3 regions of the Duganella paludis genome follow, and region 3 is predicted to be linked to each of the others. Evidence: predicted binding sites of a transcription regulator. Region 3 holds the regulator's gene; each other region holds the start of a gene.

Region 1 (2,262 bases), 220 kb from region 3:
GAACAGTGCCAGCGGCGACAGGCTTTCCACAATCGGCTGCAGCCACCATTGCTGCATCCCGCCCAGCACCACCAGCCCGGCCAGGAAGAAGCCCACCAGCAGCCCCTCCTTGATGATGAGCGGATTCTGGTAGCGCTGGTAAGCCGTGGTGAATCCCAGGAACAGCATGAAGATGCCGAGGAACAGCACCGGATGGTGGCCCAGCACCACCACCGCCGCCAGGAAGCCCAGGTGGATCAGCGTAACCGCCAGTGGCACGGCTGGCGCTACCTGTACCGCTTCTGAGGACGGCGCGTTGGCAGCCGTGGCGCGCAAATGCTTGCGCAGCACGATGCTGATCGCGGTGGCGTTGATGATCACGGCCACCATCGCCTTCCAGCCGAAGTGCGCGGCCATGTAGCTGCTATCCCAGTTCCAGGTGCCGGCCACCATCAGCACCGGCGGCGCGGCATAGGCGGTCAGCAGGCCGCCGATCGAGATGTTCACGAACAGCACGCCCAGCGCGGCGTACTTCAGCTTTTCCGGCATGCCCTCGCGGAAGATCAGCGGCGCCAGCATCAGCGCGGCCAGCGTCATGGCGGCCGGCTCGGTAATCAACGAACCGGTCAGCGGCACCAGCGCCATGCCGAACCACACCAGCGCCAGTTCGGTCGCTACCGGCATGCGCCTGGCCAAGGCCAGCAGCACTTGCTGCACCACCTCCAGCACCGGCCGCGAGGCCGCCACCACCATCACCACGAACACGAACAGCGGCTCGGTGTACTGGCGCGATTCGGCATACGCGATGGCCGCCTGGCCGCCGTTGAGAAAGGCGATGGCGATCATCAGGATGAAGGCCCAGAAACCGAACACCACCTCCACCTCGCCCAGCAGATGGAACAGCCCGGCGTGACGCGGATGGCGGTGCGATAGCACCTCGAATGATTTGGCGGCGAAGGTGTGCAGCAGCGCCAGGCCGAACAGGATGGCGCCGACCAGTTGTATCGTTTGCAAGGTGTGTCCTTTGATAATTGACTCTACTGCATGGTACAGCAAGGCAGATAGACCTTGCCAAATTCCGGTGCAAAGAGTACTGTGTATTTATACAGTATTTGTGGTAAAATGCCATGACACACCCGGAAACCCTGCACCCGTCCTTGTGGCGCGCGGACCAGCTCGCACAAAGCGCCACGCGCTGCATGGACACAGGCTTTGCCGCCTTGTCCGCGCAGTTGCCCGGCGGCGGCTGGCCGGTGGGCACGCTGATCGATCTGCTGGTGCAACAGAACGGCATCGGCGAACTGCGCCTGTTGCAGCCGGCCTTGGCCGCGTTGGACAAGCGTCCCATCGTGCTGCTGCAGCCGCCACACGAACCGCAAGCGCTGGCGCTGGCCGCCTTGGGCCTGGAACCGTCGCAACTGCTGTGGGTGCGCAGCGGCGCCAAGGCCGGCGATGCGCTGTGGGCCGCCGAGCAGATTTTGCGCAGCGGCTGTTGCGGCGCGCTGCTGCTGTGGCAAAAGCATGCGCGCGGTGAAACGCTGAGGCGCCTGCACCTGGCCGCGCAAAGTGGCGAAACCCTGTTCTGCATGCTGCGGCCCTTGGCGGCGGCGCAGGACGCCTCGCCGGCGCCGCTCAGATTGTCGCTCAGGCCGGCGGCGGGCGGCATCGATATCGGTTTTGTGAAACGACGCGGGCCGCAACGCGATACGCCATTGTTCTTACCCTTAACGCCTTCTTTGTTGCAACGACATGCGCCTCTGGATCGCCCTACACCTGCCACGGCTCCCGCTCGAAGTATTCTGCCCGCGCTGGTCGGAGGATAACTGCACCGTCGTGCTGGAACAGGAGCGGGTGGTGGCGCTGTCGGACCAGGCTTATGCCGCCGGCGTGCGGCTGGGCTTGCGGCGCGGCGGCGCCATCATGCTGGCGCCGCAATCGCAGTTCCAGCAGCGCTCTTTGGCGCTGGAGCAGGAGTCGCTGCAAGCGGCCGCCATGGCGCTGCTGCAATTCACGCCGCAACTGGCGGAGGCGGAGGAAGCCACGCTGCTGCTGGACGTCGGCGCCAGCCTGCGCCTGTTCGGCGGTCTGCGCGCCCTGTGCCGCAAGGTGGCCGAGAGCGTGCGCGCGCTGGGCTTTACCGGCACGCTCAGTTGCGCGCCCACCGCGCGCGGCGCCTGGCTGCTGGCGCGCAGCGGCGGCGGGCGTGTGGTGAAGATGGCCTCGCTGGAACGCCGTCTGGATGCGCTGGCGGTGGACCTGCTGCCGCCCGCGCGCGCTTATCTG
Region 2 (2,262 bases), 900 kb from region 3:
GTTCGATTCGCAGTCGGTCAACTTGCCCGGCAGGACGGCCACGCCCGAGGATTTTTTCTTTTCGACTTTTTGCGCCGAGCGCAGGCGCGACTGCGCCTGCTTGATGACCAGCTCGGCCAGCTTCTTGCCGTAGTCGACGTGGTGGTTCAGCCACAGTTCCAGCGCCGGCTTGGAGTAGGTCGAGACCAGGCGCACGGCGTCGCGCGAATTCAGGCGTTCCTTGATCTGGCCCTGGAATTGCGGGTCCAGCACCTTGGCCGACAGCACGAAGGAGGTGCGCGCGAACACGTCTTCCGGCAGCAGCTTGACGCCTTTCGGCAGCAGCGAGTGCATTTCGACGAAGTTTTTCACCGCGCCGTACAGGCCGTCGCGCAGGCCCGATTCGTGGGTGCCGCCGTTGGGCGTGGGAATCAGGTTGACGTAGGATTCGCGCACCACGGCGCCTTGCTCGGTCCACGCCACCACCCACGAGGCGCCTTCGCCCTCGGCGAAGCCTTCGGCGTCGGGGCCGGCGAACTGCTCGCCTTCGAACAGCGGGATCAGGGTTTCGCCGTCGGTGGCTTGCGCCAGCGCTTCGGTCAGGTAGCCGCGCAGGCCGTCGTTGTATTGCCAGGTCTGCGATTCGCCGGTCTTGGCGTTGTTCAGCGTGACCGAGACGCCCGGCAGCAGCACCGCTTTCGAGCGCAGCAGGCGTTGCAGCTCGGTCTGCGAGATGGCGGCCGAGTCGAAATACTTGGCGTCCGGCCAGGCGGTGACGCGGGTGCCGGACTTCTTGCCGTCGCGCGGGGCGGGCACGGAGGTCAGCGGCTCGACCACGTCGCCGTGCTCGAAGACCAGGTGGTGCAGGCCGGTGCCGTTGGGCTCCTTGCGCCAGACGGTGATCTCCAGGCGCTTGGACAGGGCGTTGGTGACCGACACGCCGACGCCGTGCAGGCCGCCGGAGAACGCATAGGCGCCGCCGCTGCCCTTGTCGAACTTGCCGCCCGCGTGCAGGCGCGTGAACACGATTTCCACCGTCGGCACGCCTTCTTCCGGGTGCAGGCCGACCGGGATGCCGCGGCCGTCGTCTTCGACCGTGATGCTGCCGTCGGCGTTCTGGGTGACGATGATGGTGTTGCAGTTGCCGCCCAGCGCTTCATCGGCGGCATTGTCGATCACCTCCTGGATGATGTGCAGCGGGTTCTCGGTACGGGTGTACATGCCCGGTCGCTGCTTGACGGGTTCCAGGCCCTTGAGGACGCGGATGGATGATTCGCTGTAGTCGGAAACGGGTTTTTTAGTGGCCATACGTGCAAGCTTGTTTTCTTGATACTGGGTTTATGTACAGTTCATGCATTGTTTTGCGTATTCTATCCTCAACTGCGGGCGCTGGCGGGCAAAAATTGCGCACCGCGCAATTTATACACGATGTTTACAACGCCGGCCCGCCTTTTTAGACCGTTTTTACGGCGCGGTCGATAAGCTTTCCGGTATTGAAACGATCAACCGGAGGTTCGTCATGCACGCCTTTTTCCCTACCAAAGCCGCTCAACGCCGCGTCCAGGCGCCGCGCCCGTACCTGATGCAGCTGACGGTGGACGCGGCGGCGGTGACCGATTTGCGCGCGCTGGTGGTGCGCACCTGCGGCGACGCCATGGAATTCATGCGGGTGGAAGCCTGCGACCACGGCGCCCGCGTCAAGGTCTGGCTGTGCCTCTCGCGTGCCTTGGCGGGGCAGGTGATGGAGGCGGTGATGCGCGCCTTGCCGGGCGCCGAATTCGGCCGCATGACCACAAAATTTTCCCCCACTGATAGGAAGTAATATGATGCAAAAATTAGTGCTCGCTGCGGCCTTGGCCGCTGCTTTTTCCGTCCATGCCGAGGAAGCGGCCGTGCCGGACAACGCGGTCAGCTTCAACGTCGCGGCCATCAGCGACTACCGTTATCGCGGCATTTCGCAAACGCGCTTGCAGCCGGCGTTGCAGGGCGGCGCCGATTACGTGAATAATCCGACCGGTTTCTACGCCGGCGCCTGGGCCTCGACCATCACCTGGATCAAGGATGCGGGCGGCGACGGCAGCGTGGAGCTGGACCTGTATGCCGGCAAGCGCCGACAGGTGAGCGAGGCCGTGTCGTATGACGTGGGCGTGCTGACCTATGTATATGCAGCGAATGCGCTGGCGGTCAGCGCCAACACCACCGAAGTCTACGGCCAGCTCGGTTACGGCCCGGCGTATGTGAAGTACTCGCATTCGGTGACCAATCTGTTCGGCTTTGCAGACA
Region 3 (2,262 bases):
ACTTCACGCCCGGCCCGCGCGAAGAGGAGCGCCAGTTCGACGGCTACCGCCACCTTGGCGACCTCAGCCTCAAGCTGCGCGTGGGCGGCGGCGACTGGCAAAGCTGGACTTCGTATGCGCAGCGCAAACCGGTGCGCGTGCTGCCGGCGGTGCGTGTTCTGGCAGCCGCCGACCTCACGCCGACCATGGGCGCCGGCCTGCCGTTGACGGTGGAGCGCCGCTGGCTCAACGACAAGGGCACGCTGGTGCTGCGCTACACGCTGATCAACCGCGGCAAGCAGGCGGTGGAGGTGGCAGAGGCCGGCATGCCGATGGTGTTCGACTTCGGCAGCAACAGCGTCAAGCCGCATCCGGGCGACCGTGGCTATGCCGACGTCGCGCGGCTGGAAGGCGTGCCGCTGGCGCTGCGCGTGGCGCCTGACGGCAAGACGCCCCTTACCAGCTGGCAGCCGCCCGCCGAACAGCGCGCCGCCGGCGAAGACTACGCCAGCTGGGTCACCGGCGGCTTCACGCTCAAGCCGGGCGCGAGGCGCGACATCGGCCTGCGCTTCACGGTCCGCCCGAATGGCGCTACGAGATAACGGCCAACAGTTTTTTTCACATTATTTCGCTGAATACAATAAATTCCCTTGCATTAAGGAGCGTACTGTACAAAAATACAGACTGTCTATATACACAGCCCACTGTACCCATGCTCAAGCTCACCGCACGCCAGGAACAAATCCTGAATCTGATCAAGGACGCCATCGAGAACACCGGCTTCCCGCCGACCCGCGCCGAGATCGCCAACGAATTGGGCTTCAAATCCGCCAACGCGGCCGAGGAACATTTGCAGGCGCTGGCGCGCAAAGGCGCGATCGAAATCGCCGCCGGCACCTCGCGCGGCATCCGCCTGCTGGGCGCGCACGCCGAACCGGCCACGCCGAAAGTGCCGGCCGCGCTGATGATGTCGCTGCCGCTGATCGGCCGCGTGGCTGCCGGTTCGCCCATCCTGGCGCAAGAGAATCTGGAAGCGAGCTACAACGTCGATCCAGCCATGTTCGCCTCCAAGCCCGACTACCTGCTGAAGGTGCGCGGCGAATCGATGCGCGACGCCGGCATCATGGACGGCGACCTGCTGGCTGTGAAGAAAGTGGACAGCGCCAAGAACGGCCAGATCGTGGTGGCCCGCATCGGCAATGAAGTGACCGTCAAGCGCTACCGCAAAACCGGCTCGACCATCGAGCTGCTGCCGGAGAACCCGGACTTCAAGATCATCAAGGTTGATCCGGAGGCCGATGAGTTTGCGCTGGAAGGCTTGGCAGTAGGCCTGATGCGGACCTGGCACTAAGCACTTCACCCTGCGCCAGCAAGACCAGATCGGCTTGCTGGCGTGCCTCTTGTGCGACCTGCACAAACACCTGATTCATCAATTGCTGCGCGGCGGCCAGTTCCTCATCGCTCATGGCTTGCGCCACGTCGGCTGGAATGCTGCGCCCTACCGGCAGCGCTTTCTTGTAGTTGACGGCAAAGCGGTCATAGCAGGCCAGCCAGGCGCTGCGCTGTTCGGCCGTGCGCATGGCGCCGGCCGCGCCGCAGTGGAAGCGCGACAGCGCGATGTCGGCGCCGTTGTAGTGATTGGTGTAGTAATCGATATCGACGCGGTGATCGCCGGCCTGGGCAGCGGTGGCTGCCATCATCAGGCTGGAAGCGATCAGCGCGCGCATCGTCAGCAGCCTTCGAGAGCCGTGCAGAAGTCGTCGAGCAGGTCGTCGGTATCTTCGATGCCGACCGACACGCGGATCAGCGATTCGGCGATGCCCATCGACGCACGGCGCTCGGCGCCCATCTCGAAGAAGATGGTGTGCGCGACCGGAATGATCAGGGTGCGGTTGTCGCCCAGGTTGGATGCCGGAATCGCCAGCTTCAGGCGGTTCAGGAAGTCGAAGCAATCGAGGCCGTCCTTCAACTCAAAACTCAGCAGCGAACCGTGGGCGCGGAACAGTTCCGAACTGATGCCGTGCTGCGGGTGCGATGTCAAGCCTGGATAATAGACGGCCGCCACGCGTTCATCTTTTTCCAGCATCTGCGCCAGCGCCAGCGCGTTGGCGGTGGTGCGCTGCATGCGCAGCGCCAGCGTTTCGGCGCCGACGGCGATGTGGTGCGCGGCGTCCGGCGCCAGCGAGGAACCGAAGTCGCGCAGCGCCTTGGCGCGGATCTGCGCCAGGCCCCATTGCAGCGGCGCGGCTTTCTTGTAGTTCTCGTAGATGTTCGGGAAGCGGG

What was found. The regulator LexA, encoded in region 3, represses DNA repair genes until DNA is damaged. The targets are predictions, from matches to a motif close to ACTGTATNNNNATACAGT.
Region 1: a site for LexA is predicted at 1,072-1,089, ahead of imuA (translesion DNA synthesis-associated protein ImuA). Genes of this name have one in related genera too.
Region 2: a site for LexA is predicted at 1,311-1,328, ahead of ACXZ1M_RS09600 (DNA topoisomerase IV subunit B). Genes of this name have one in related genera too.

The regions. Positions count from the first base shown of each region.
Region 1 covers NZ_CM136922.1:1,440,656-1,442,917, reverse strand. Annotated here, with positions in the region: gene ACXZ1M_RS06505 (putative Na+/H+ antiporter) at 1-993, opposite strand, end outside; gene imuA (translesion DNA synthesis-associated protein ImuA) at 1,107-1,802, shown strand; gene ACXZ1M_RS06495 (Y-family DNA polymerase) at 1,729-2,262, shown strand, end outside.
Region 2 covers NZ_CM136922.1:2,125,093-2,127,354, reverse strand. Annotated here, with positions in the region: gene ACXZ1M_RS09600 (DNA topoisomerase IV subunit B) at 1-1,287, opposite strand, end outside; gene ACXZ1M_RS09595 (hypothetical protein) at 1,499-1,801, shown strand; gene ACXZ1M_RS09590 (TorF family putative porin) at 1,806-2,262, shown strand, end outside.
Region 3 covers NZ_CM136922.1:1,224,816-1,227,077, forward strand. Annotated here, with positions in the region: gene ACXZ1M_RS05540 (DUF5695 domain-containing protein) at 1-581, shown strand, start outside; gene lexA (transcriptional repressor LexA) at 692-1,330, shown strand; gene ACXZ1M_RS05550 (hypothetical protein) at 1,257-1,706, opposite strand; gene ACXZ1M_RS05555 (cystathionine gamma-synthase family protein) at 1,709-2,262, opposite strand, start outside.